Regions from separate parts of the Kribbella sp. NPDC055110 genome, predicted to be linked through region 1. Evidence: riboswitches for the same ligand, from Rfam matches in the RefSeq annotation. Region 1 holds a riboswitch; each other region holds the start of a gene.
What was found. Region 1 has a riboswitch for ZMP and ZTP ahead of ACWF0M_RS10010 (glycine hydroxymethyltransferase). Riboswitches for the same ligand answer to the same signal wherever they lie in the genome.
Positions count from the first base shown of each region.

Region 1 (9,399 bases):
ACACGCCGGCCTCCGGAACGTTGCCGCGGCGAATGGTCCGCTCGGAAGATCTGGTGAAGCTGTCCGCCGGGACTCAGTTGGCGCAGCGGCTCGCGGTCTTCGCGGGCGCCCCGCTCGGCGGCTTACTGGTTGCACACGGCGGCCTGATCACGGTGATGCTCGTCGACGCGGCGTCGTTCGTGGTGATCGCGGTGGCGCTGGCGTTCCTGGTGAAGCCGCGGCTCCCGCAGCCGGTCTCCACGGGTCACTCGATCCGCGCGGACCTGCGCGACGGATTCGCCTACCTCAAGCGGGACACCCGCGCGCGGACGCTGGTGATCGCGTTCTCCGGGCTGAACCTGTGCGTCGGCCCGATCCTCGCCGTCGGCCTGGTGCAACGCACCCACGCCGCCGGGTGGGGCTCGGCCTGGTACGGCTGGTTCGAGGCATGCTCCGGAGTCGCGGCCGCGGTGGGGGCACTGGTCGCGATGCGGTGGAAGCCGGCCGACCTGGCGCGCTCCGGTCTGCTGGCGCTCGTGGTGCAGGCGGCGGGCTGCGCGATGATCGGGCTGATGCCGAAGCTCGGTGTCTTCGTCGCGATGGCGATGATCGGCTGTACGGCGGGGATCGCGTCGGCGCAGCTGTCCGCGGCGTTCCAGCAAAGCGTGGACCCGGCGTACCTGGGGCGCAGCTTCAGCATCGTGAACCTGTCCGACGAGGCGATGATGCCGCTCGCGATGACCGGCTTCGGCGCACTGATCAGCCTGTCGAGCATCCCGATCGCCTGCGTGCTGGTCGCTGTCGTGTTCGCGGCGCTGGTGCTGTGGGCGGCGGTCCGGGTCGATCGCTGAGGTGATCATCGCTGATGCAGCTCGACTGGGACTGGGGACTGCTACCCACCTGAACTGACCAGCCAGCGTCCCCAGTCACCCCGGTCGCCTCAGCTGGGACTGGGCAGTGCGGTCCCCGCTGACCCCGTTGCCCCGGGCATTGGGCGTGGGTGCTGCTGGATTGGGCTCGGGCGGTGGTGCTGCGGGATTTTGTGCAAGGTCGACAGTACGTATACGTCCACTGACCGGCGATCCAGCCTGCCGCCCGGCGTGCGGTGCCAGGTAGTAGATCTATACGTACTGTCGACCTGCAGCTTTCGGCGGACTGCGTCTGCACAGTGAGCATGGTGAGCACGGTCGCCCGGTTGCCGAGGGGACAGACACCTTCTGGGGGCTGCGGACAGGCAATACCAGGTTCCGGCCCACCAGAAGCTGTTTCACGGGCCGCAGTTCACCCACACATCGGACAGGAGAGCCGCAATTCGTAGTACACCGTGATCGAGCCGCCCGGCGTACGCAGGCGGGCGGTTGTCGGCAGTGGACGTATACGTATTGTCGAGCTGCCGGAGCAGGTGACCGCTGACGTAAACTCGCGCGGGTGTCCGGCTGGGAGAACGTCCGCGAACTCGTTGTCGGCTCGGTCGAATTGCCGGTCACGCCGGAGCGGCAGAAGATCGGGTGGGGCCGGAGGGCGATCCAGGTTCCACCAGGCGGCAAGTCCGACCAGGTGCTCGCGGCCTGCGCGTACGTCGGTCCGGAACACTCGCTGCACCTCGATGCCAATCTGACGCAACCGCTCTGCGCGGTCATCCCGTCGGGGGAGAGCTCCTGGGAGCGCGTCCTGGAGTGGCGGGTCGGCGACGACGTCGTCATGTTGTCCGAGGCAACCAAGTCGATCAAGATCAAAGCCCCGTGGCTCGACCGCCGCCTCGCCTTCACCCACATCACCAAATGACCACCCCAGCCAACCGCCCCGACCGGGGCGATCGCGCGGACCGGGGTGATCGCGCGGACCGGGGTGATCGCGCGGACCGGGGTGATCGCGCGGACCGGGGTGATCGCGCCGAGCGGGCCGGCTGGGCTGGCGGGCTCGACGGCCTTGGTGGGGCGGGACGGTTGACGGCTCGGGCGGTTGCCGCGCGGGTGCGGGCCGGGGTTTTGTCTGCGCGGGAGAGCGTCGAGAGTGCTCTCCGGGCGGCTCGGGAGCTCGATCCGGTGCTGCATTTTCTGGAGGAGCTCGACGCCGACGGGGCGCTTCGTGCTGCCGAGCGGCTGGAGCCGACGGGGCCGTTGGCCGCCGTACCGTTCCTGATCAAGTCGCGTACGCCGCCGGAGTCGCCGATCCTGACCCGCCTGATCGCCGCCGGGGCCATCCCGATCGGCTGGGCGACGCGAGCGCGGCCGGGTGCGGTGTCACTGACCTTCGGGTGGAACGGGCGCGAGTACACGCGGAATCCGTGGGACCTGGAGCGGTCGCCCGGCGGCTCGACCGCGGGCGGTGCGGCGGCTGTGGCGGCCGGCGTCGTACCGCTGGCAACCGGCGGTGACAGCGGCGGCTCGTTGCGGATCCCGGCGTCGTTCTGCGGGATTGTCGGCTTCAAGGGCACGTACGGCCGCATCCCGCGCCCCGGCGGACGCGCCCTCGGCGGTCTGACCACGGCCGGCGTCATCGGCGCAGACCTCGACGACGTAATCCTCGCCACCAGCCTCGCGAGCGGCCCCCACCGCCTCGACCCCACATCCCTCCCACACTGGCCAGTACCACCCGAGCCCGTCCCGCTGATGCCCGTCGCGCTCGAGCCGAGGCAGCTCGAGCGTGGGCGCACCGCACAGGCCTCGTCGGCGCGATCTGCACCGGCGTTCGGGCGGCGGTGGCGGGTTGCGTACTTCTCGACGTTGGGGCGGTGGGGTGCGGACCCGGGCGTTGACCGGGTGGTGCGGGAGCGGCTGGCCGAGTGCGGTGTCGACGTGGTCGACGTACCGCTCGAGCTAGAGCCGACGGACGAGGCTTGGTCGGTGTTGTCCGGGCTGGACAACGGGCGGGGCGCCGAGGCGGCGGCAGCCGGCCGTGCGCGGGAGGTTCGGGACTTCAACAACACAGCGCTGGCCGATCTGTTCGCCGAGGTCGATGCGTTGGTGACCCCGACGACGCTGACTGTTGCCCATGGCTACGACCAGCACGAGGAGAGCATCGTCACCGGCGATCCGTGCTGGGTGTTCAACGTGACTGGGCATCCCGCGGTGAGTGTTCCGGCTGGACTGCTGGACGGGCTACCGGTGGGTGCGCAGATTGTTGCGCCGCACGGGGCGGACGAGGTTGCCCTGGCGGTGGCTCGCCAAGTCCTGGCCGACCTTCCCCCGCCGCCTGTCCGTTGGCCGTAGAGGCTCCTCGATTGACAGCGGGCGGTAGCGCCTTCGCGACGGTGTTTGCGATGTCAATGGCGGCGGCGCGTTGGCGGTCCGGCGTGGTTTCGCCGCGGGCGGTGGGGGAGCGCAGGTCCTCGGGTTTGGTGAAGTCGGAGATCGCGGCGACAACTGGTGGGGTGTAGACGTCCTGGCGTGGAGCCGACTGTGGTTGCACCGGGGAGGACACAGGCGGCCGGACGGCTTCCTTGAGCTCCGTGCGGAAGAACTTGACCAGCTCCTTCGCGCGCAGGATCCGGCTCCGACGGAGTACGTGAACCTCACCCGCCAGCGACGCCTTCTCCCGCCAACTGATATCGAACATGATCCGCCCCAGCCGGAAGCCCGGATTCGTCTCACCACCGGGGTAACCCCGCGCACCGCCGTCGGTGAAGAACTCGCTGTAGAACGCCCCCTCGTCCTCGGACTTCAGCACGTTCCACGCCCGGAACTGGTCCGTCGGCAGCTCGCCCCGTACCCACGCCTCGTCCATCAGCGCGTGCGACATCGCGTTCAGCGGCCGATGGCCGACGTACCGGTACTGCGGTCGCTCACCCCGCCGGCGTCGTTCGTACTCGGTGATGATCTGCGGCCACTCGTCCGCGGAGATGGCCCGCGCCAACCGGGCCGCGAACGAGGTCCGGCCGCGCAACTCGGCCCGCGAGGTGACCGGATGGTCGGTCCGCCCGGTCATCGTCTCGAGCTTGTCCATCACGAACGTGCCGCCGTGCGGCCCGATCCGGTTCCACCGGGTGACCTTCAGCGAGGGCCGATTCCGTCCGCCCGTAACGGCGTTCAGGGCACGGAGAGCGCCGATCCCCAAGCGGTAGAGCGGGACGCGCCGGCGCATGATGCGCGTCTCCCACTGAGTTCGGTAGTCGCTGTCCAACCACGCCGTACCGACGAGCTGCTTGGCTTCGCGGCGGTTCATCCCGGGTGGTCCGCGCGCCAGTTCTTGATCATTTGTTCCATGTCGGTGTGGATGAAGGCGAAGAAGTCCGCGGCCTCGGTCAGCCGGCGCGCTACTGGGGAGTCGGCGTCGAAGAGAGCGGCGCCGGAGCGGCTGGTCGACTCCCATTCGCTGAGGGCCAGGTTGCGGCGTTCGAGGATCGCGGCGAAGACGTCCTCGCGGATCCGGTAGTGGTCCTTGCGTGAGCCGGGCAGCCGCTCGCGGGAGATGAACGAGACCTGGAGCAGTTGGCGTACGGCGCCGGAGACCGCCGGCTGACTGATCTGCAGCGACTCGGCGAGCTCGGCCGCCGTCATCGTCCCGGTCGGGCTGACCAGCATCGCGCCCATCACCCGAGCGGACATCGTCGGTACGCCGCTGTTCGCCAGCACCCCGGCGAATCGCTCGACGAACTGGCTGATGGCCTCCCGGCTAGGTTCCGCACCCATGGTTGAAGCTTACAATAATTGGATCTATCACAGACTTCTGATAGAAGGCCGGTTCTTCGGAGCTGCCGGCCAGACAGCACAGCGCCCGCTCCTGGAAATCGAGGAGCGGGCGCTGAAGGTCTGTCAGTTGAGCACGAGGCCCGGGTACAGCGGGAACTTGTCTAGCATCTCGGCCGATGCGGCCTTGGTCTTGTCGGCGACACCGTCGGCCAGCAGGTACTTCGCCTTCGACGGAGCACCGGCCGCGGTGTTGGTCGGCGTGGTCGCTGACAGCACGTCGACGATCAGCTCCGCGACCCGGTCGAACTCGTCGCCGCCGAAGCCGCGCGTGGTGAGCGCCGGCGTACCGATCCGGACACCGGAGGTGTACCAGGCGCCGTTCGGGTCCCGCGGTACGGCGTTCCGGTTGGTGACGATGCCCGCGTCGAGCAGCGCCGACTCGGCCTGCCGGCCGGTGATGCCGTACGACGAGACGTCCAGCAGCACCAGGTGGTTCTCGGTGCCGTCCGTCACGAGTTTCACGCCACGCTTCATCAGCCCTTCGGCCAGCGTGACCGCGTTGTCGGCGACGGCCTGCGCGTAGACCTGGAACGAGGGCTGCCGCGCCTCGGCCAGCGCGACCGCCTTCGCGGCCATCGTCTGGCTGAGCGGACCGCCCAGGACCATCGGGCAACCGCGGTCGACGGATTCGGCGTACTCCGGCTGGCAGAGCACCATGCCGCCGCGCGGGCCGCGCAGCGACTTGTGGGTGGTGGTCGTGGTGACGTGCGCGTGCGGCACCGGGTCGAAGTCGCCGGTGAAGACCTTGCCCGCGACCAGGCCGGCGAAGTGCGCCATGTCGACCATCAGGGTGGCGCCGACCTCGTCGGCGATCTCGCGCATCTTGGCGAAGTTCACCTTGCGCGGGTACGCCGAGTAGCCGGCGATCAGGATCAGCGGCTTGAACTCGCGAGCCTTCCGCGCGACCTCGTCGTAGTCGAGCAGCCCGGTCGTCGGGTCGGTGCCGTAGGAGTGCTGGTTGAACATCTTGCCGGAGATGTTCGGCCGGAAACCGTGCGTCAGGTGACCGCCGGCGTCCAGCGACATGCCGAGCATCTTCTGGTCGCCGAGCGCCTTGCGGAGCTTGTCCCAGTCCTCGTCGGTCAGGTCGTTGACGTGCTTCGCGCCCGCCTCGGCCAGCGCCGGGGACTCGATCCGCTGCGCCAGGATCGCCCAGAACGCGACCAGGTTCGCGTCGATGCCCGAGTGCGGCTGGACGTAGGCATGCGGGGCGCTGAACAGTTCACGGGCGTGGTCGGCGGCGGTCTGCTCGACGGTGTCGACGTTCTGGCAGCCGGCGTAGAAACGGTGCCCGATGGTGCCCTCGGCGTACTTGTCCGACAGCCAGTTTCCCATCGTGAGCAGGGTGGCGGGGGAGGCGTAGTTCTCGCTCGCGATCAGCTTCAGCGAGGACCGCTGGTCGGCGAGTTCGGCCCTGATCGCGCCGGCGATGGTGGGTTCCACCGCGGCGATCACCTGCAGCGCGTTGTTGTACGCGGCCGACGCGGCGGCGGCGTCGAAGGTCTGAGTCATCGTTGTCTCTCCTGCGGTTTGCAGTGGGTCGAAGGCACCCAGGCGCACGGTGCCGACGGGTTTCGCTCCCCGGTGGTTCTCCACCTTCAGCGCGCCAGTCGCGACGGCGTCAGCCTATCGTGCGTTCGACGATCCGATCGAACGGCGTCGTCCGCGGAAGTGTGCCGAACACGCCGCCCCAGTCGTTCGCCAGCCGGGACGCCACGAACGCGTCGGCGACCTCGGGTGTCGAGTGCCGGATCAGCAGCGATGCTTGCAGGCACAAGGCCATCTGCGCGGCCAGCCTTCGCGCGCCGGCTTCCGCGTTCTCGATGTCAGCAAGCGCTTGCAGTACGTCGTTGACCGCCGCGTCGAGCCGCGCATCGGCACCCTGGACCGTGCCGATCTCGAGGAGCCATGCCTCGAGCGACTCCGGGCGGCGGAGCGCACGCAGTACGTCGAGCGCGTTGACGTTGCCCGATCCTTCCCAGATCGAGTTCAGCGGCGACTCCCGGTAGAGCAGCGGCAGCCCGGACTCCTCGACGTACCCGTTGCCGCCGAGGCACTCCAGCGCCTCCGCCACCATGAACGGCGTCCGCTTGCACACCCAGAACTTCGCGAGCGGCAGCCCGATCCGCCGGAAGGCTGCTTCCTTCGGGTCCGAGGAATCCACCGCGGCCGCCAGCCGCATCGCGAGCGCCGTCGCCGCCTCGCTCTCGAGTGCGAGGTCCGACAGCACGTTCTGCATCGCGGGCTTGTCGGCGAGCAGGCCGCCGAACGCCGAGCGGTGCTGCGCGTGCCAGGTCGCCTCGACGAGGGCGCGCCGCTGGAGGGCCGCCGAGCCGAGTACGCAGTCCAGCCGGGTCGCCGCGACCATCTCGATGATCGTCCGTACGCCGGCGCCCTCGTCCCCGAGGCGGTACCCGATCGTGCCGTGGAACTCGACCTCGCTGGACGCGTTGGAGCGGTTGCCGAGCTTGTCCTTCAACCGTTGCAGCGCGAACGGGTTCCGGTTGCCGTCGGCAAGAACCCGCGGTACGACGAAGCAGCTCAGCCCGTCCGGCGCCTGCGCGAGGACCAGGAACACGTCCACCTGCGGCGCCGAGCAGAACCACTTGTGCCCGTTCAGCTGGTACACGTCACCCACGGGCGTCGCCGTCGTGAGGTTCGCCCGTACGTCGGAACCGCCCTGCTTCTCGGTCATCCCCATCCCGGCGAGGACCCCGAACTTCTCGGCGACCGGCAGCCGGCGTACGTCGTACTGCGTGGACGCGAGCTGTGGGACCCACTCCTTCGCGAGCTGCTCGTTCGCCCTGAGCGCGGGCACCGACGCGTACGTCATCGAGATCGGGCAGCCGTGCCCCGGCTCGACCTGGGACCACAGGAAGAACCCGGCCGCACGGGTCAGGTGCGGCGAGGGGCGCTCGCTCGTCCACGGCGCCGCCTGCAGCCCGAACCCGACGGCCTGCTCCATCAGCCAGTGCCACGACGGATGGAACTCGACCTCGTCGATCCGGTTCCCGTAGCGGTCGTGAGTGCGCAGTACGGGCGGGTTCTGGTTCGCCGGGAGCGTGTGCGCGCGGGCCTCCTCGGAGCCCGCCAGCTCCCCGATCCGGTGCAGACCGGGATCGGCTGTGAGGTCGGCGTACGGACGCAGAGCGTCACCGAGCGCCGGGTCCTGGGTGAAGAAGTTCACGCCCCGCAGTGGGGGAGCCTGATTCGTTACCGCGAATGGGTCCGCCATGTCAGTACGGTAAGCGGTATGGCACGTTCTGGGGCAGGACCCACTGGTGGGAGCTCCCTCTCATTGGCATGGGTCCGCAAAGTCCCCGCGACCACCTGGAAGCTGCTCACCCAGACGATCGGGGTCTGTCTGCGCTACCGGGTCACCGGACTCGCGGCCGAGGGGGCGTTCTTCGCGATCCTCTCGCTGCCGCCGCTGATCTTCGGGCTGGCCGGCTCGCTCGGTTACATCGCGAGCAAATGGTTCGAGGTCGAGACTATCAACGACATCAAGCAGCAGATCGTCGACCTGGCCGCCCGGGCGCTGACCGACGACTCCATCAAGAACGTCATCGCCCCGACCCTGGACCAGGTGCTGAACGGCGGCCGCCCGGACGTCATCTCGATCGGTTTCGTGCTGGCGCTGTGGTCCGGCAGCCGCGCGCTGAACGTGTTTGTCGACACCATCACGATCATGTACGGGATGGGCGGCAAGCGCGGCATCGTCCGGACCCGCGCGCTGTCGTTCTCGCTGTACTGCGCGGCGCTGGTGATCGGCGTGATCGTCCTGCCGCTGGTGCTGGCCGGACCGGACGCGGTGGACGCGCTCCTGCCGCACCGGCTGGACTTCCTGAACCAGCTGTACTGGCCCGTGGTCACGATCCTGTCCGCGGGCTTCTTGAACACCCTGTACCACCTCTCGGTCCCGATCCGTACGCCGTGGGTCTCGGACCTCCCCGGCTCGTTCCTGGCGCTGTCGATCTGGATCCTGGGCAGCTTCGTGCTCCGGTGGATCCTGCAGAGCACGGTCGGCGGTACGTCGATCTACGGCCCGCTGGCCGCGCCGATCGCCGTACTCATGTGGCTCTACATGACCGCCATCGCCGTACTGATCGGCGCGGCACTGAACGCGGTCGTGGACCGGCTGTGGCCGCACAAGCAGCACATCGCGGAGGTGAAGCAGGCCGAGGTCGATGCGGGGCCTGACGACGAGGACGAGGTCGAGGTCGAGCCGGTGATGAAGGCGGAGCCGGATCCGCACCACGAGGAGGGGTACGTGCCGACGCCGGTGGAGTCGGAGGAGCGGCCGGAGGCGGCCGTCGGGCGGAAGGTCGAGCAGCTCGCCAAGCGGCCCCGTAAGGCTGCTCCCACGGCTGCGGCTCGACCTGAGCCTGAGCCTGAAGCTCAAGTTGAGCCTGAGGTTCCGCAGAAGGCCGCGTCGGTCGGAAAATCCGGTGCGCAGGGTGACGCCGACGACCTAGGCTGACGGCATCGCGACACACGGTTCCGGCTCGGGACCGCTGGGATTCGGAAGGGAGGCACCCGCCATGAGCTTGCAACAGGCCCGATGGGCCGTTGTCTCCCGCACTGTCCGTCCGCTGAGCTGATCTCGCGGCCGGACCCTCTGAAAGGTTCGCCGCATGTCAGCCACGCTTCAGGCCCTGGGACTCGACAGTTCCACGGCCGAGTTTCTGCAGTCCGTCCCGGAGGACCTCGTCCCGGGACGTGTCGCCCG
Region 1 is NZ_JBSGTS010000005.1:37,280-46,678, reverse strand. It holds gene ACWF0M_RS10030 (MFS transporter) at 1-830, shown strand, start outside; gene ACWF0M_RS10025 (hypothetical protein) at 1,408-1,764, shown strand; gene ACWF0M_RS10020 (amidase family protein) at 1,761-3,191, shown strand; gene ACWF0M_RS10015 (GbsR/MarR family transcriptional regulator) at 4,140-4,610, opposite strand; gene ACWF0M_RS10010 (glycine hydroxymethyltransferase) at 4,734-6,182, opposite strand; ZMP/ZTP riboswitch at 6,212-6,294, opposite strand; gene ACWF0M_RS10005 (acyl-CoA dehydrogenase family protein) at 6,292-7,905, opposite strand; gene ACWF0M_RS10000 (YhjD/YihY/BrkB family envelope integrity protein) at 7,924-9,150, shown strand; gene rsgA (ribosome small subunit-dependent GTPase A) at 9,305-9,399, shown strand, end outside.

Region 2 (9,399 bases), on a different contig from region 1:
GCCGCGTCCGCGAACAAGCGGGCCAGCTGGCCGGGACGGTCCGGGATCGTGACGAGGACCGTGACCAGGTCGATGTGCGGCGTACCGTGCTTGCCCGGGACCCGGACCGCGCCGGACACGCCCTGGCCGAGGATCGCGGTCAACTCGTCGCCGGCCTCTTCCTTGCCGAGGGCAACGAGTAGCCGGTCGAGCTCGCCGCGGATCTGCTCCAGCAGGCCGGTCAGCGCGGTCGAGTTCGCGGACACGATCTGGGTCCACAACCGCGGGTCGCCGGCCGCGATCCGGGTGACGTCGCGGACACCCTGACCGGACAGTTCGAGATGGGAGGACGGCGCGTCCGCCAGCGTGCCAGCGGCGAGCGCCGACATCAGATGCGGCAGGTGCGACACCCGGGCGACACCGAGGTCGTGATCCTCCACCGACAACTCGACCGTCCGCGCGCCACAGGCCTCGGCGAGCCGCCGTACGAGATCGACCGCCTCCGGAGCGCTCGTCGCGTGCGGGGTGATCGCCCAGGTGGCGCCGTCGAACAGATCCGCGCGCGCAGCCAGTGGGCCGTTGCGCTCGGAGCCGGCCATCGGGTGACTGCCGACGTACCGGCTGACATCCGCGGTCAGGCTGCGTGCGTCGGCGAGCGGCTTGGACTTCACACTGGCCGCATCAGTGACGATGGCATTGGTTTGTTCGAGTTGTTCGGCCACGACGGCGCCGACATGGTCCGGCGGTACGGCGACCACGACCAGCTGCGGCTCGATGTCGACCTGCCGTGCGCCGGCACCGATCCGCTCGGCCATCAGCGCGTTGTCCGGGTTCCCGTCGACGAGCTCCACGACCACGCCGAGGCGCACCAGCGCGAGGCCGATCGACGTACCGATCAGCCCGGTGCCGACGATCCGAACCGGGCCGCGCAGCTCGCTCACAGTGCCGCCTTCATTGGGCGCCGGTCAGGTCCGGGCGGAGCGCGACCGCTCCGTGCAGGTACACGTGCTGGATCTTGTCCCGGGACCGCGGCGTCTCGGTGTGCACCATCAGCCGCACCACCCGCGGCAGCGCGTGCGGCACCGGTATCTCCTGCATGCACATCAGCGGTACGTCGGTGAGCCCGATCTGCCGGCCCGCGACGGCGGGAAACTCCGAACGCAGGTCGGACGTGACGGTGAACAGGATGCTGATCAGATCCTCGTTCTCCAGATCGTTCGCCTCCAGGACCGCCTTCACCAGCTCCGCGGACCGCTCGAGCAGGTGCTCGCGCTCGTCCACGTCCAGCTGGGTGGCCCCCCGGATCGCCCGTACCGCCACGTCCGCCTCCTTAGATCCTGTCCCCCAACCCTAGGCCAGCGTAGTCAAAGAGTGGACAGCCGTCTCAGCGGCATCGACCGTCTGCTCCAGCAGCAGCGCGATCGTCATCGGCCCGACCCCGCCCGGAACCGGCGTGATCAGCCGGGCCACCTCGGCCGCCTCGGCGAAGTGCACGTCGCCGACGTTGCCCTCGTTGTAGCCGGCGTCGACCACGACCGCGCCCGGCTTCAGCCAGTCACCCCGGACGAAGTTCGCCTTGCCGACCGCCGCGATAACGACGTCGGCGGTCCGGACCAGGTCCGGCAGGTCCCGGGTCCGCGAGTGCGCGTACGTGACGGTCGCGTTCGATGCCAGCAGCAACATGCCGGCCGGCTTACCGAGGATCGGGCTGCGGCCGATCACCACCGCGTGCGCCCCTTCGAGCGGTACGTCGTACGCCGCCAGCAGCCGCATGATCCCGCCAGGCGTCGCCGACCGGAAACCGGGATCCCCGAAGGCCATCGCCGCGAACGACCGCATCGTCACGCCGTCGACGTCCTTCGCCGGGTCGATCGCCTCGAACGCGGCCCGCTCGTCGATCTGCGGCGGCACCGGATGCTGCAACAGGATCCCGTGCACGGCCGGGTCGTCGGAGAGCTTGGTGATCTCCGCGACCAGCTCCGCGGTGGTCGTCTCGGCCGGCAGTACGACGCTGAGCGACGCGATCCCGGCCTTCTTCGAGCGGTTCTGCTTCATCCGCACGTACGTCGCCGACGCCGGGTCGTCACCGACCAGCACGGTCGCCAGACACGGCTGTACGCCGTACTGCTCCTGCAGGACCCGTGCTCGTTCGGCGGCCTTCGCGACCATGTCGGCGGCGAGGTCGGTCCCGATCATCAATTCAGCAGTCATCTGCGCACTCCTCTGGGCGTCAGGTGGGTGCCCAGGCGCGCGGCGAAGCCGGATGGCAGACCGTTCCCCGGTGGTCGTCCACCTCAGCGCCAGTCGCGGTCCGCTGTCAGGATACCGACCCGGCTCAGAGCAGGCCGGCGTGGTCGAGCGCGAGGTACGCCGCGTCACTGCCGGTCATCGCACCGGGCGTGCGCAGCTCGGCACGGAACGCGTCCACGGACAGCTCGACCGGAACACAGTCCTCGGCCTCGTCCAGCTGCTGCTTCCCGTCCGGGCGGCACCCGCGCGCGATCGCGACGTACTTGCGGAACGTCGAAGATCCACCGGAAAACTGCCAGCCGACCACGTCGATCGTCTCGCAGGTGTAGCCGGTCTCCTCCTCGAGCTCCCGCGCACCCGCGACGGCCACCTCCTCGTCGGCTTCGACCAGACCGCCCGGGAGGTTCGTGACCACGCGGTCCGGGCCGGCCCGGAACATCCGGATCGTGACGATCCGGCCGTCGGGCGTCAACGGAAGCACCGTGACCCCGGCCGAGAGGCCGGCCTCGGGACCGATGACGTCCCACTCGATCTCGCGACCGTCGGGCATCCGGTACCGCCGCAGACGCACGGTGAGGAATCGCTCGAACCCCGGCTCCTCCCCCAGCAGTTCCCAGGGAGCCGGGTCTGCTGGTCGCGAAGCCGCCGGAGATTGCTCAGCCGCCACCTCGTCGGTGGCGGCTGAGTTCTCGATCTGGTCCGTCACAGCGGACGGTCGTCGTCGGGATCTTCCGGCGGCGCCACCGGTGCGTCGTCCGCCGGCGGAGCGACCGGGGTGTCACCGGCCGCCGACTCACTGGAGTCGGACGCGGACTCCGTGTCCGACTCGGCGTCGGACTTCTCGTCCACCGCCGGGCTGGACTCGCCCAGGATGCCGGCCAGCGTCTCCTCGGAGATCCGCTTGAACTTGCGCACCTGGGTCCGGGTCCGGTCCAGGACGGCGACCTCGAGCTGGTCCGGGGTCAGCTCCCGGACCTCGGTGCCGTCGTGGCCGAGCGCGTCCACCGCGAGCCGGAGCGCACCGGCCAGCGAGATGCCCTCGGAGTAGTGCTCGCCGATGTACTCCGCGACCGTGTCGGCCGGGCCGCCCATCACGGCGTACCCGCGGACGTCCGCGATCGAGCCGTCGTAGGTGAGCCGGTAGATCTGGTCGTCGGCCACGCCGACGCCGACCTCGGCGACCAGGATCTCGACCTCGAGCGGCTTCTCGCCGCCGGAGGAGAAGATCGCGCCGAGGGTCTGCGCATACGCGTTGGCCAGCGCCCGGCCGGTCACGTCGCGCCGGTCGTAGGAGTACCCGCGCATGTCGGCGAGCCGGACGCCGGCGATCCGCAGGTTCTCGAACTCGTTGTAGCGACCGACGGCGGCGAACGCCATCCGGTCGTAGATCTCGGCCACCTTGTGCAGGGCGGGCGAGCGGTTCTCCGCCACGAACAGGATGCCGTCGGCGTACTGCAGCGCGATCGCGCTGCGGCCCTTGGCGATGCCCTTGCGGGCGAAGTCGGCCCGGTCCCGCATCAGCTGCTCGGGCGAGACGTAGAACGGAACGCTCATCGAAGGTGTCGTCCTCTAATCAGTCGATCGGCAGGGTCATCGGGATGGTCAGCTCAGGTTGCCTGCGGCCGGGCCGTCGGGACGCTCGTGCCGCTGGGCCCAGGCCGCGTCGACGAGCGCCGCCACCTCGTCCTCCGGCAGCCGCCGGTAACCGTCCGCGGTGACCACGCCGATCACCGGGAAGATCCGGCGCAGCATGTCCGGGCCGCCGGTCGCCGAGTCGTCGTCGGCCGCGTCGATCAGCGACTGGATTGCCACCGTCGCGCAGTCGGTCTCGGACAGGTCCTCGCGGTACAGCTTCTTCAGCGCGCCGCGGGCGAACAGCGAGCCCGAGCCGACGCTGTAGAAGTGCGTCTCCTCGTACCGCCCGCCGGTCGGGTCGTAGGAGAAGATCCGGCCGCCCTTGATGTCCTCGTCGTAGCCCGCGAACAGCGGCACCACGGTGAGGCCCTGCATAGCCATCGGCAGGTTGCCGCGGATCAGCGCGCTGAGCCGGTTGGCCTTGCCGTCGAGGCTCAGGGTGGCGCCCTCGAGCTTCTCGTAGTGCTCCAGCTCGACCTGGAACAACCGGACCATCTCGATCCCGAAGCCGGCCGAACCGGCGAACGCGACCGCCGAGTACTCGTCGGCCGGGAACACCTTCTCGATGTCACGCTGGGCGATGATGTTGCCCATCGTGGCCCGCCGGTCGCCGGCCATGATCACGCCACCGGGGAAGGTGGCGGCCACGATCGTCGTACCGTGCGGGACTTCGCTGGACAGGTCGCCCTGCCCCAGGGACCGTCGTCCGGGCAACAGGTCGGGCGCGTGCCCGGCCAGGAAGTCCATGAACGACGAGCCGCCCGGGGTCAGGAAGGCTTCCGGCAGGCGGCCGGAGGCATCAGATGTCATCGAGCGGTTCACTCCCCACCCTTTTGCACGAATCCGCGGACGAACTCCTCGGCGTTCTCCTCGAGGACCTCGTCGATCTCGTCCAGGATCGAGTCGACGTCCTCGTCGAGCCGCTCTTTCCGCTCCTGGACGTCCTCGGACGCCTCGACCTGCTCGACCTCTTCCTCGGTCGACGAACGCTTCGGCTGCTTGTGCTGCTGACCGCCGTCCTTAGCCATGACACCACCTCCTAGAACCGCTGGGAGGGCCGCCCAACCGACCCTCACTAGCGACCCTACCCGGCCGCACCCCCAGTGATGGTGCGAACCAGGTCACTTGCGGTGTCGCATTGGTCAAGAAGTGCGCCGACGTGCGCTTTCGTGCCCCGCAGCGGGTCGAGAGTAGGGATCCGCTGCAACGATTCCTTCCCGGGCAGATCGAAGATCACCGAGTCCCAGGAGGCGGCCGCGACCTGCGGTGCGTACTGCTGCATGCAGCGACCGCGGAAGTACGCCCGGGTGTCGGTCGGCGGGTGCGCGACGGCCATCCGGATCTCCTCGTCGGTGACGACCCGCTGCATCCGGCCGGATTTCACCAACTTGTAATACAGGCCCTTGTCCGGGCGCAGGTCGGAGTACTGCAGGTCGACCAGGTGCAGCTTCGAGTCGTCCCACTCGAGGCCGTCCCGATCGCGGTACGACTGGAGCAGTTTGTACTTCGCGACCCAGTCGAGCTGGTCGGACAGCTTCATCGGGTCGATGGCCAGCTGGTCGAGCACCTGCTCCCAACGGTGCAGGACGTCCTTGGTCTGCCGGTCCGCATCGTCGCCGTACTTGTCCTCGACGTACTTGCGGGCCTGCTCCAGGTACTCCGTCTGCAGCTGCACCGCGGTGATCTTGCGGCCGTCCTTCAGCGTCAGCAGGTGCGTGCAGGACGGGTCGTGGCTGACCTCGTGCAGCGCCGTCACCGGCCGGTCGACGCTCAGGTCGTCGGTGAGCCAGCCGTCCTCGATCATCGCCAGCACCAGCGAGGTCGTCCCGACCTTCAGGTACGTCGAGATCTCGGACAGGTTCGCGTCGCCGATGATCACGTGCAGCCGGCGGTAACGGTCCGGGTTCGCGTGCGGCTCGTCGCGGGTGTTGATGATCGGCCGCTTCAGCGTCGTCTCCAGGCCGACCTCGACCTCGAAGTAGTCGGCCCGCTGGCTGATCTGGAACCCGTGCGCCGCGCCGTCCTGGCCGATCCCGACCCGGCCGGCGCCGGTGACCACCTGGCGGCTCACGAAGAACGGCGTCAGATGCCGCACGATCGACGCGAACGGCGTCGACCGGCGCATCAGGTAGTTCTCGTGCGAACCGTACGACGCGCCTTTGTTGTCGGTGTTGTTCTTGTAGAGGTTCAGCTGCGGCGCACCCGGAATCAGGCGGGCCTGCCGCGCGCCCTCCATGATCACCAGCTCGCCGGCCTTGTCCCACACCACCGCGTCCCGCGGGTTCGTGGTCTCGGGCGCGGAGTACTCCGGGTGGGCGTGGTCGACGTACAGCCGGGCGCCGTTGGTGAGGATCACGTTCGCCAGGCCGGTCTCCTCGTCGGTGAGCTGGCTGGAGTCCGCCACCTCCCGGCTCAGGTCGAATCCTCGCGCGTCCCGCAGCGGGTGCTCCTCGTCGAAGTCCCACCGGGTCTTGCGCGCGAGCGGCTGCGTCTGCGCATAGCCGTTCACCACCTGGCTCGAGGTCAGCATCGGGTTCGCCCCGGGCTGGCCCGGCACCGAGATCCCGAACTCGGTCTCGGTACCCATGATCCGCCGAACACTCATGGAGTTGAGCCTACGCGGTACCGACGACTAAAGGGCTTGCTGTGTCCACAGGGTTACGTGTGAGACTGCGCGGGTGGACGAGATGGTGGCGATTCTGGACGAGCACAACCAGGTCACCGGGGCGGTGCCACGATCGGTGATGCGTCGCGACAATCTGCGTCATGCGGCGACCGGGGTCGTTGTTCTGAATCCGGACGGGGACCTCTACGTGCATCGGCGTACGCCGACGAAGGATGTGTATCCGGGCCGGTACGACTTCGCTGCCGGTGGAGTCGTCGCGGCGGGCGAGGACCCGTTTCATGCCGTCGTACGGGAGCTGGAAGAAGAGCTCGGGATCGCCGGCGTGGAGCTGACGCGGTTGCCCGAGGACGACTACGCGGACGAGAACACCCAGTACCACGCGTATCTGTACACGTGTATCTGGGACGGTCCGGTGCGGCATCAGCCGGAAGAGGTCGCGTGGGGCGCCTGGATGTCGCCGGCCGAGCTCGTGGCCAAGTTCGACGAGTGGTCGTTCATGCCTGACGCGCTGGCGCTTCTCGGTCCGTACGTACGGAGCTTGGTGTGACGATCCTCGAGGGATGGGACAGCCACGCCTGGATCGACGGCCCGTGGATCCACCGCACGGCGTACGTCACCTCCTGCTCCCCGTGGCCTGTCTCTAGCGGCGGCGGGCCATGGTGCGGGCGAAGTTGATGGCGACCAGGCCCGCCCAGCAGATGACGACGCCGAACGGGCCGATCATGCCGGCCGCGATCGCGGTGATCGGGATCGCGGCTACGATCGACACGATCGCCAGCGCCAGCCCACCCGGGTCCGTCTCGCGGCTCGGATGCCGCCGCGGCGCACGCTCCGGCAGGAGATCGGCGCCACGGTGCCGGTCACGCGCGTCGAGCTTCTCCAGGAAGCTGTCGATGATCTCAGCCTCGTACTCCGGTCCCAGCTCCTGCCGCGCCGCCACAGCAGCCCGCAGGTCCTTCCGCACCTCGTCCGTCGCCATACCAGCACGCTAGGCCCGCAGAACCGCCGTACCAATCGGGGAAACCCCCCCGATCTCACCGGGTGTTATGCCTACCCTCAGCTGTGCTGGACCGACAGGCCGAGGATCCGCACCTCGCCGTAGTTCGAGTCGCTGCACGGTGACGACTTGTCGCAGTTGGCCTGGGTGTAGGCGCCGGCCTTGAAGTACGCGCCGTCGAACGACTTCGCGATGGTGGTCTGGAGTACGCCGTTGTAGTACGCCTTGACCTCACCGTCGGACACCGCAAACTTCGCCTCGAACGGCGTACCGAGCTGGTAGTCCGAGGTGACGAGCTTGTGGTGCGCGTCGTCGCCGTCGGTCACGTACAGCTTGGTGCCCTCGAGCCGGAACACGCTCACGTCGTCCTCGTCGTCGTGGATCTGCGCCCCGACGACGTGCGGCTTCTCGGCCGGCAGCGCCGTGAACGCCTCCTTCACGACCAGGGTGTGCGTGCCATCAGTGGACGACCAGGACGCGTTCTCGGTGCCGTTCATCTCCCGCAGCTCCGAGCGCGGATAGCTGGAACCACCCGTCGTCACCCCGTTCACCGGCGCCCGGAACTGCACGCCGTCACCGTCCACCACGAAGTACGGGCCGTTGCTGTACGTCGCGAGCGCGGGCTGCTTGATCTCCGTCGGGTCCTCGTCGTCGCCGGTCGGCAGGGTCAGCTTCCAGTTGGTCAGGTCGAGCACCTGACCAGGCACGGATCCTGTCGTCGTCGGCACCGCCGTACCGGCCGTGCCGACGGCAACCAGCGCTGCGAGTGCGAGCGCGATCACGGCTTTCCTCATCGTCCACTCCTCAGTTCGGATGCTTCATCCTCGCGAGGAGTGTTGCGGGGCCGGGCCGGGTTGCACGTTCCTGCCACCGCACACCGAAGACCGCCCTCGGACGCGATGTCCGAGGGCGGTCCAGGTACGGCGGTGGTTACAGGTACTGACCCGTGTTCGTGGCCGTGTCGATGGAGCGGCCTGGCTCGGTGCCTTGTTTGCCGGAGATGAGCGTTCGGATGTAGACGATCCGCTCGCCCTTCTTGCCGGAGATCCGGGCCCAGTCGTCCGGGTTCGTGGTGTTCGGGAGGTCCTCGTTCTCCTTGAACTCGTCCACGCAGGCCTGCAGCAGGTGCTGCACCCGCAGACCCTTCTGGTTCTCGTCCAGGAACGCCTTGATCGCCATCTTCTTCGCCCGGTCGACGATGTTCTGGATCATCGCGCCCGAGTTGAAGTCCTTGAAGTACAGGACCTCCTTGTCACCGTTGGCGTAGGTGACCTCGAGGAAGCGGTTCTCGTCGGCCTCGGTGTACATCCGCTCGACCGTGCGCTGGATCATCCCGTCCACACAGCCCTGCCGGTCGCCGCCGAACTCGCCCAGATCGTCGACGTGCAGCGGCAGGTTGGCGGTCAGGTACTTCGAGAAGATGTCCCGGGCCGCCTCGGCGTCGGGGCGCTCGATCTTGATCTTCACGTCCAGCCGGCCGGGCCGCAGGATCGCCGGGTCGATCATGTCCTCGCGGTTGGAGGCGCCGATGACGAGGACGTTCTCCAGCCCCTCGACACCGTCGATCTCGCTCAGCAGCTGCGGGACGATGGTGTTCTCGACGTCGGACGACACACCGGATCCGCGGGTGCGGAACAGCGAGTCCATCTCGTCGAAGAACACGATCACCGGCATGCCCTCGGAAGCCTTCTCCCGGGCCCGCTGGAAGACCAGGCGGATGTGCCGCTCGGTCTCGCCGACGTACTTGTTCAGCAGCTCGGGGCCCTTGATGTTCAGGAAGAACGACTTCTGGCCCTCGGTGCCGGTCCGCTCGGCGACCTTCTTGGCCAGCGAGTTCGCCACCGCCTTCGCGATCAGCGTCTTGCCGCACCCCGGCGGGCCGTAGAGCAGCACGCCCTTCGGCGGCTTGAGC
Region 2 is NZ_JBSGTS010000001.1:451,967-461,365, reverse strand. It holds gene ACWF0M_RS01980 (prephenate dehydrogenase) at 1-920, opposite strand, end outside; gene aroH (chorismate mutase) at 931-1,299, opposite strand; gene ACWF0M_RS01970 (bifunctional 5,10-methylenetetrahydrofolate dehydrogenase/5,10-methenyltetrahydrofolate cyclohydrolase) at 1,330-2,190, opposite strand; ZMP/ZTP riboswitch at 2,213-2,297, opposite strand; gene ACWF0M_RS01965 (NUDIX hydrolase) at 2,315-2,935, opposite strand; gene prcA (proteasome subunit alpha) at 2,932-3,783, opposite strand; gene prcB (proteasome subunit beta) at 3,832-4,674, opposite strand; gene ACWF0M_RS01950 (ubiquitin-like protein Pup) at 4,683-4,892, opposite strand; gene dop (depupylase/deamidase Dop) at 4,949-6,469, opposite strand; gene ACWF0M_RS01940 (NUDIX hydrolase) at 6,552-7,037, shown strand; gene ACWF0M_RS01935 (hypothetical protein) at 7,131-7,469, opposite strand; gene ACWF0M_RS01930 (polysaccharide lyase family 7 protein) at 7,547-8,281, opposite strand; gene arc (proteasome ATPase) at 8,418-9,399, opposite strand, start outside.
Region 2: linked by a shared signal. The riboswitch ahead of ACWF0M_RS01970 (bifunctional 5,10-methylenetetrahydrofolate dehydrogenase/5,10-methenyltetrahydrofolate cyclohydrolase) and the one ahead of ACWF0M_RS10010 (glycine hydroxymethyltransferase) in region 1 are both predicted to bind ZMP and ZTP.

Region 3 (9,399 bases), on a different contig from region 1:
CGAAGACACCCTTCAGCGCGGCGAGCTCGAGCACCTTCACGTCGTACTGCGTGATTTCGCCGCGGACCTCGACGTCGAGCTGCTGCGCGACGCCGCCGGCCAGCGCGGTGAAGATCCGGCCGAGCTTCTCGGTCAGCCCGATGCCCGGGCGAACGTCCTCGGCGATCACGCCGCCCTGGACGTTGACCGCGTCCGGAACCAGCTCACCCGAGAGCGCGAGGCGGACCGACTTGGCGACCGCGATACCGGCCTTCTCCTGCGCCTCGTCGGTGGACGCGCCGAGGTGCGGCGTGACGACGACGTTCTCGAACTCGAACAGCGGCGAGTCGGTGCACGGCTCGGACGCGAAAACGTCCAGACCGGCGCCGGCCACCCGGCCCTCCTTGAGCGCGCTGTACAACGCCTGCTCGTCGACGATGCCGCCGCGGGCCGCGTTCACGATGATGACCTCGGGCTTGACCTTGTGCAGCTGCTCGTCGCCGATCAGGCCGATGGTCTCCGGGGTCTTCGGAAGGTGCACGGAGATGAAGTCACTGATCGCCAGCAGCTCGTCCAGGGTGGCGAGCCGGACGCCCATCTGCGCGGCCCGGCCGGCCTGCACGTACGGGTCGTAGGCGATCACGTTCATGCCGAATGCGGCCAGCCGCTGCGCGACCAGGACGCCGATCTTGCCGAGGCCGACGATGCCGACGGTCTTCTCGAACAGCTCGACACCCGAGTACTTGCTGCGCTTCCACTCGCCCTTCTTGAGCGACTCGTTCGCGGCCGGGACCCGGCGTGCGGACGCCAGCAGCAGCGCGACGGCCAGCTCGGCGGCGCTGGTGATGTTGGAGGTCGGCGCGTTCACGACCATCACACCGGCCTGGGTGGCGGCCTTCACGTCGACGTTGTCCAGGCCGACACCGGCGCGGGCGACGACCTTCAGCTTCTTCGCGGCGGCCAGGGCCTCGGCGTCCACCTTGGTGGCACTACGGATCAGGATGGCGTCGACGTCGGCGATGGCCGGCAGCAGCGCGGCGCGGTCGGCGCCGTTGATCTGGCGGATCTCGAAGTCGGGGCCGAGCGCCTCGACGGTGGCCGGGCTGAGCTCTTCGGCGATCAGGACGACGGGCCGGGTTACGTCAGTCATGGAGGAATCTCCTGCAGAAGCGGTAGGGGCTCATGAAGAACAGAGCACCGCGCTGTGCCCGCTGCTTCGATGGTACCCCGTTCACTCCGCGCCGTGTTCAGTGACCCGAATGGCGGTCACTAGGAGTCGCAGCTGACCGGATCCGTCGCGTTGGTGGCCCTGTCGATCACCAGCTGGCCGTCCGACCGGACCAGGTCGAACCTGATGTCCACCCGGTTGCAGTTCTTGAAGGCGGCGCCCTTCGCGGTCGGTGCGAACAGGACGTTGTACGCCAGCCGCGCGTAGGAGCCGTCCGGCGCCAGATCGGTGAGGCGCGGGTTGAAGATGTACGACGTCGCGTGGCTGTTGCTGTCCCTTTTCACGTCCAGGGACGTCGCCAGTCGTGCGGAGTACAACGGCTGCACCCCGGGGAAGTCCTTGCGGTTCTGCAGGGTCATGTACTTCGTGAACAGGCGCTGCACCTCCAGGGCCAGCGGCGTGTTGGCGACCTGCAGCACCGGCGTGATCCCGGCCTGCGGACCACGCGAGACCGGACAGGTCCCGCCCGCTGCGACGGTGAGGCCCGTTGGCGACGGGGCGACGTACCCCTGGAGTTTGTCGAGGCCGACGATCGTGCTGGCCTGGACCGTGTCGCCCACGACGAGGCCGATGAGGTCGCCGGTCTTGTCGACGACCGGGCCGCCGAGCTTGGCCGCGTTCATGACCTCGCCGAGTGCCTTGGGGTCGGCTGCGGAGCCGATCGCGTTGATGACCTGTTTACCCGCTGAGGTGTAGCCGACCAGCGCTCGCTCGGCCTTCGGCTCCGGATTCACCGTCGGGAGTTGCAGCGGCGCGCCCTCGAACCCGATCGACTGCAGTACGGCGACACCGTCCGCGCTGGTGCCGAGCAGGTTGGCGCGCCGGATGCGGCCGTCCGGCGTCACCACCACGATCGATCTCGGCTCCTCGACCGCGGACGTGGCGGTCAGGATCCGGCCGTTGTCGATCAGTACGCCGGAAGCCTCGCCGGTCCCCGCACACGTCGTCGCGAGCACCCGGACGACAGCCGGGCCGACCGACTTGAGCACCTCGTCGGTATTGAGCTGCAGGGTTTCCTGCCGGATGAACCAGCCCGCACCGGCGCCGCCGGCGACGATCACGATCAGCACAAGCAGACCGGCCAGGAACCGGCCGAAGATCCACGGACCGCGAGGCTGCGGCTCGGACGGGTGCGACGGGCGGCTCGGCGACTCCAGCTGGGTCAGCGTGCCGGCCCCCGCCGGAACCCGCCGCGGCGGCCGCGGAATCCCGCTCCTGCCGTCCTCCACCGCTCGCCTCCCCCGGAATCACCAGTACAGACCACAACCGTCACATTGTGTCAAACAAACAGGCCCGGACCATCCACCTGGATGGTCCGGGCCTTCGAGTCAGCTGTCGGACAGCTCGTCAGCGCGCAGCGCTGCCCTCGACGTAGTCGTCGTCGTGTGACTTGACCCAGGCCATCAGGCCGCGCAGTTCCTTGCCCACGGCCTCGATCGGGTGCTCCTGGCTCTTCTTCCGGAACTCCGCGAACTCCGGCGCGCCGGCGTCCTGGTCGGCGATGAAGCGGGCCGCGAAGGTGCCGTCGGTGATGTCGCCGAGGACCTCCTTCATCCGGGCCTTCACCGACGCGTCGATGATCCGCGGGCCGGACACGTAGTCGCCGTACTCGGCGGTGTCGGAGACCGACCAGCGCTGCTTGGCGATGCCGCCTTCGTAGATCAGGTCGACGATCAGCTTGAGCTCGTGCAGGCACTCGAAGTACGCGACCTCGGGCTGGTAGCCGGCCTCGGTCAGGGTCTCGTACCCGGCCGTGATCAGCGCGGAGACGCCACCGCAGAGGACGGCCTGCTCACCGAACAGGTCGGTCTCGGTCTCCTCGGTGAAGGTGGTCTTGATACCGCCGGCCCGCAGACCGCCGATGCCCTTCGCGTACGAGAGCGCCAGGTCCCACGCCTTGCCGGTGGCGTCCTGCTCCACGGCGACCAGCACGGGTACGCCGCGACCCTCGGTGTACTCGCGACGGACCAGGTGACCCGGGCCCTTCGGCGCGACCATGAACACGTCGACACCCGCCGGCGGCTTGATGTAGCCGAACCGGATGTTGAAGCCGTGACCGAAGACCAGCGCGTCGCCGTCGACCAGGTTCGGCTCGATGGCCTCCTTGTAGAGCTTGCGCTGCGCGGGGTCCGGCGCAAGGACGACGATCACGTCGGCTTCCTCGACCGCCTCGGCCGGGGTGACGACCCGCAGGCCCTGGGCCTCGGCCTTGGCCCGGCTCTTCGAGCCCTCCGGCAGACCGACCCGAACGTCGACGCCGGAGTCGCGCAGCGAGAGCGCGTGGGCGTGGCCCTGGGAGCCGTAGCCGAGGACGGCCACGTGCCGGCCCTGGATCACCGACAGGTCGGCGTTGTCGTCGTAGAACATTTCAGCAGCCACTTGGGGCACTTCTCCTTAGTGTTGATTCGGTACGGCGGCGGATCGGCCCGGCGGCGGCGCCGGTACCGGGTGGTGGGCAGCTCCGGCGGCGGGTCGGGCCTGCACGGTCGGAGGCCCGGTCTGCACGTGCGGCGGCGGCACCGGAACCGGCCGCAGGGTGCGGTCGGAGATGGAGCGGCTGCCCCGGCCGATCGCCACCATGCCGGACTGCACCAGCTCGCGGACGCCGAAGGGTTCCAGCACCCGGAGCATGGCCTCGAGCTTTTCGGGATTGCCAGTCGCCTCGATCGTGATCGCGTCCGGTGCCACGTCCACCACCTTCGCACGGAACAGCTGGACGGTCTCCAGCACCTGTCCGCGGGTCAGGGTGTCCGCCTTGACCTTCACCAGCAGCAGTTCACGCTGAACCGTCTGCGTGGGCTCGAGCTCGACGATCTTGATCACGTTCACCAGCTTGTTGAGCTGCTTGGTGATCTGCTCCAAAGGCTGCTCGTCCACGCTGACCGCGATGGTCATCCGGGAAACTTCCGGGTGCTCGGTCGGGCCGACCGCGAGGGAGTCGATGTTGAACCCGCGCCGGGAGATGAGCGCCGCGACGCGGGCCAGCACACCGTGCTTGTTCTCGACCAGGATGCTCAAAGTGTGCTTGGACATTAGAGCTCCTCGCTGTCCCAGTGGGGCGCCATGTCGCGGGCGATCTGGATCTCGTCGTTGCTGGTGCCGGCGGCGACCATCGGCCAGACCATCGCGTCGCGGTGCACGACGAAGTCCACGACGACCGGCTGGTCGGTGACCGACATCGCCTTGTCGATGGTGGCGTCGACCGAGTCCTTGTCCGAGCAGCGCAGCCCGACGCCGCCCATCGCCTCGGCGAGCTTGGCGAAGTCCGGGATCCGGGCCGAGTGCAGGTCGGTGTTGGAGTAGCGCTTGTCGTAGAACAGCGTCTGCCACTGGCGGACCATGCCCAGCGACTGGTTGTTGATCACGGCAACCTTGATCGGGATGCCCTCGAGCGCGCAGGTGACGAGCTCCTGGTTGGTCATCTGGAAGCAGCCGTCGCCGTCGATCGCCCACACGGTCTTGTCCGGCCGCGCGACCTTGGCGCCCATCGCGGCCGGCACGGCGTACCCCATGGTGCCCAGACCGCCGGAGTTCAGCCAGTGACCGGGCTTCTCGAACGGCAGGTAGTGCGCGGACCACATCTGGTGCTGGCCGACGCCGGCCGTGTAGATGGCGTCCGGGCCGGCGATCTGGCCGATCCGCTCGATCACGTACTGCGGCGACAGCGTGCCGTCCTCGGGTTCGTCGTACGCCACCGGGTACTTGGCGCGGACCGATTCGAGCTGACCACGCCAGGCGTCGTACGACGGGGTGCGGCCGACGCTCTCGATCTCGGTCTTGAGGGCCGCGATCAGATCGACGATGACCTCCTTGCAGTCACCCACGATCGGCACGTCGGCGGCGCGGTTCTTGCCGATCTCGGCCGGGTCGATGTCGGCGTGGATGACCTTCGCCTCAGGGGCGAACGAGTCGAGCTTGCCAGTCACCCGGTCGTCGAACCGGGCGCCCAGGGTGATCAGCAGATCGGAGCGCTGCAGGGCCCCGACCGCCGACACCGAGCCGTGCATCCCGGGCATCCCGAAGTGCAGCTCGTGGGTGTCCGGCAGCGCGCCGCGGGCCATCAGCGTCGTGACCACCGGGATGCCGAGCAGCTCGGCGAGCTCCTTCAGTTCGGCGCTGGCCCGGGCCCGGATCACACCGCCGCCGACGTACAGGACGGGCTTCTCGGCGGCGACGATCAGGCGGGCCGCCTCGCGCACCTGCTTGGGGTGCGGGCGGGTCACCGGCCGGTAGCCGGGCAGCGACAGCTCGGTCGGCCACTGGAAGTCGACGCCCGGGGTCTGCATCGCGTCCTTGGTCACGTCGACCAGCACCGGGCCGGGGCGGCCGGTGGAGGCGATGTGGAACGCCTCGGCGATCGTGGTGGCGATGTCGTTCGGGTCGGTCACCAGGAAGTTGTGCTTGGTGATCGGCATCGTGATGCCGCGGATGTCCGCCTCCTGGAAGGCGTCGGTGCCGATCGCGGCGCCCGCGACCTGGCCGGTGATCGCCACCAGCGGCACCGAGTCCATGTACGCGTCGGCGATCGGCGTCACCAGGTTCGTCGCGCCGGGGCCGGAGGTGGCCATGCAGACGCCGACCTTGCCGGACGCCGCGGCGTACCCCTGGGCGGCGTGACCGGCGCCCTGCTCGTGACGTACCAGGATGTGGCGGATCTGGGTCGAGTCGAGCATCGGGTCGTACGCCGGGAGGATCGCGCCGCCCGGGATGCCGAAGACGGTGTCGACCCCGGCATGTTCCAGTGCGCGGATCAGAGCCTGTGCCCCGGTCAGCTGCTCACTCATGAGTGCCTTCCCTCAGTCAGTCACGCTGTTTTGCCTAGAAAAGCTGTGCTGCTCGCGACCGATCCATCCTCGCTCGTGGCCGTTGTCCCTGCACTACTGGGTCGCAGATAGTCGCATTGGCAACAAAAAACCCCCTCCGCCGGGTGGGCTGAAGGGGGCGCGCTCGACTCAGTGGTCGCGTCAGTCGGCGCGCCGCACAAGTACGAGGAGAATCGATCGCATATAGGCATTATTCGCCGACAACCGGCAGCCGGGTCAAGTTCAGCCCGCCCGTGTCTCACTCCCCGAGACGCCCGTCTTACGCACAGCGAGTCGGTTGGTAGCCCAGCAGGTCGGGATACCGAGCTCGGCTGGGTCGCGGCCCAGTAAGGTGCGGTGCGTGATCGATGACCCGTACGGCGACGAGCAGTTGGTGGAGCTCTACGACCTGGACAACCCGTCCGGAGAGGATCACGACTATTACCGCGCTTTGGCCGCGGGCACTGCGAAGGTCCTGGACTTCGGCTGTGGAACCGGTCTGCTCACCCGATCGCTGGTCGCGCCGGGGCGGGTGGTGATCGGCATCGATCCGAGTCCCACGATGCTCGGGTACGCACGCCGGCAACCCGGCGCCGAGGCGGTCACCTGGATCGACGGGGACCACCGGGTGGTGCAGCCGACCGGCGACGTGGACCTCGTCGTCAGCAGCGGAAACACGATGATGCACGTCGCGGAACACGCGGCAGCCGTCACCGCGCTGGCCGCCGCGCTGCGGCCCGGCGGGATGTTCGCCTTCGAGTCGCGCAATCCGGCGGCCCGCGCGTGGGCCCAGTGGACGAGCGAGGCGACGTACGGCGAACGCGACACGGCAGCGGGCCGCCTGAAAGAGTGGCTCGAGCTGATCGAGATCGCCGATGGACGAGTCGTCTTCGAGGCCCACAACGTCTTCGAAGACGGCCACGACGCCGTCTACCGCAACGTCCTGTACTTCCGCTCCCCTGCAGAGATCACGGCCGACCTGGTCGCGGCGGGCTTCTCGGACGTGGTCATCGAGGGCGGTTGGCACGGCGAACCGTTGGCTGAAGGATCACGTCTGCTGGTGGTGCGCGCGACGAAGTAGGCTGGGTGCGCCGCGACTGGCGAGGGTGGAGTACCACCGGGGAGCGGGGTTGTTCGTGTAAGGCGTCGTCCGCCTGGGCGCCTCCGATTCGATCGGAGGTCCTGATGCGTTTGCGGTACGGAATGAATCCTCATCAAACGGCGAGTGTTGGCTCTGCGCCGTTCACGGTGGTTGCGGGCGAGCCGTCGTACATCAACATCCTGGATGCGCTCACCGGGTGGCAGTTGGTGCGGGAGGCCGCGGAGCGGTTCGGCGTACCGGCTGCGGCGTCGTACAAGCATGTGTCGCCGGCTGGTGCAGCGCTCGGCGAGACGGTCGCGGACGCGTACGCCCGTGCGCGGGACGCCGATCCGAAGTCGTCGTACGGCGATTTCGTGGCGGTCTCGCATCCGGTGGATCTGGAGCTGGCCGGGGTGCTAAAGCGGGTCGTGTCGGACGGGATCATCGCGCCCGGGTACGACGAGGGCGTGGTGGAGATCCTCGCGGCGAAGAAGCGCGGGACCTACCTGGTGCTCGAGGCGGACGAGGCGTTCGAGCCGCCGGCCGAGGAGGTGCGTGAGCTGTACGGAGTGCGACTGACGCAGACGCGCGATGCGCTGCCGTTGACGCGCGACCTACTGCGCGACGACGTGCCGGATGATGCCGCGCGCGACCTGCTGCTGGGGATGATCGTCGCGCGTTATACGCAATCGAACACGGTCGTGATGGTGAAGGACGGGATGACGATCGGCGTCGGCGCCGGGCAGCAGTCGCGGGTGGACTGTACGAGGCTCGCCGGCGAGAAGGCCGCGCTCTGGTGGGCCCGGCATTCGACCGATCCTCTCACCGGTGTCTCGATGGTTTCCGACGGCGCGCTGCCGTTCACCGACAACGTCGTGGAGGCCCAGCGGTACGGCGTTTCGCACATCGCCGATCCGGGCGGTTCGATCCGCTCACCCGAGGTCGCGGCCGCCTGCGCCGCTGCCCGGATCACCTGGTCGGAAACCGGCGTACGCCTGTTCAGGCACTGAGCAAGTAGTCGCCTGAGGCAACGGCTTTGCGGACCTCGGCCGCTGTCCGCGGCGCATCGAGCATGGTGGTGTCGATCGCATGCGGCTCCAGCGCGCCGAGGTCCGCGAACGCACCGTGCAGACCGGTGAGCGCGTCGGCATCCGTCAGCTCAGGCTCGGGTCGGTCCTGACCGCGCTGCAACGTCGTTCCGAGATCCGGCCGAAGTACGACGTACGACAGGGACCACTGGGCGGCGGCCGCGCGGAACGGGTCGAGGAACCACGGTCCGATGATGCCGTCGACGACCACGTCGTACCCGCCGCGCGCGTACACGCTCACGGTCGCGACGATCGCGTCGACGACTACCTGGTTCTGGCGGTGCGCTCCTGGCAGGTACGGCGCGATGAATCCGGTGCGGATGCCGCGGTAGAACTCGTCGGTCGTCAGGTGCATCGTCGGCCGCGGCGCGTCGGTCGCGACCAAGCGGGCCACGGTCGTCTTGCCGGAGCCCGACGGGCCGGTCAGGAGGAGGACGTTGCTCATGCCGCCCGACGTTAACCAAGCACGCCGCGGAACGGCAGTCTTTTCTTTTTCGCCGGCGCCGGACGTCAGCCGCCCGCGACGCTCGGGAGGACGAGGAGCTCGTCGCCTTCGGTCAGCTTGGTCTCGAGGCCGGAGAGATCGCGGATGTTGTCGTTGCCGAGGTAGATGTTCACGTGCCGGCGGACCGCGCCCTGCTCGTCGGTGAGGCGGCGGCGGAGCGCCGGATGGTCGGCTTCGAGCGCCGCGAAGACCGAGGCGACGGTCGGCGGACCGTCCACCTCGACCTCCACGCGTTCGACACCGCCCGCGAACGGGCGCAGCACCGTCGGCACGCGGACCGCGATCATCCAATCACCGCAGCGCGCACCGTGAGTACGTCGGGAAGGTGGCGCGCGACCTCCGCCCAGCTGTCGCCGGCGTCGGCGCTCGCATAGACGCAGCCGTCGCGCGTGCCGACGTATACGCCGGCCGGGTCGGCGGTGTCGACGGTCATCGCGTCGCGCAGCACCGGGACGTACGAGACATCGGGCAACCCGGTGGCCAGCGGCTCCCAGGTCGAGCCGGCGTCGCGGGACCGGTAGACGCGGCATTGCGCCTCGGCCGGGATCCGGTTCGCGTCCGCGACCAGCGGGAAGACGTACACGGTCTCGGGCTCGTGCGGGTGCACGACGATCGGGAACCCGAAGTCCGACGGGAGGCCGTCCGCGATCGACTTCCAGATCGCGCCGCCGTCGTCCGACCGGTACACGCCGTGGTGGTTCTGCGCGAACATCCGC
Region 3 is NZ_JBSGTS010000009.1:72,189-81,587, reverse strand. It holds gene serA (phosphoglycerate dehydrogenase) at 1-1,129, opposite strand, end outside; gene ACWF0M_RS16365 (S1 family peptidase) at 1,249-2,436, opposite strand; gene ilvC (ketol-acid reductoisomerase) at 2,555-3,574, opposite strand; gene ilvN (acetolactate synthase small subunit) at 3,602-4,240, opposite strand; gene ACWF0M_RS16350 (acetolactate synthase large subunit) at 4,240-5,991, opposite strand; gene ACWF0M_RS16345 (class I SAM-dependent methyltransferase) at 6,371-7,090, shown strand; ZMP/ZTP riboswitch at 7,093-7,176, shown strand; gene ACWF0M_RS16340 (5-aminoimidazole-4-carboxamide ribonucleotide transformylase) at 7,195-8,100, shown strand; gene ACWF0M_RS16335 (AAA family ATPase) at 8,090-8,623, opposite strand; gene ACWF0M_RS16330 (ubiquitin-like small modifier protein 1) at 8,689-8,970, opposite strand; gene ACWF0M_RS16325 (WD40/YVTN/BNR-like repeat-containing protein) at 8,967-9,399, opposite strand, start outside.
Region 3: linked by a shared signal. The riboswitch ahead of ACWF0M_RS16340 (5-aminoimidazole-4-carboxamide ribonucleotide transformylase) and the one ahead of ACWF0M_RS10010 (glycine hydroxymethyltransferase) in region 1 are both predicted to bind ZMP and ZTP.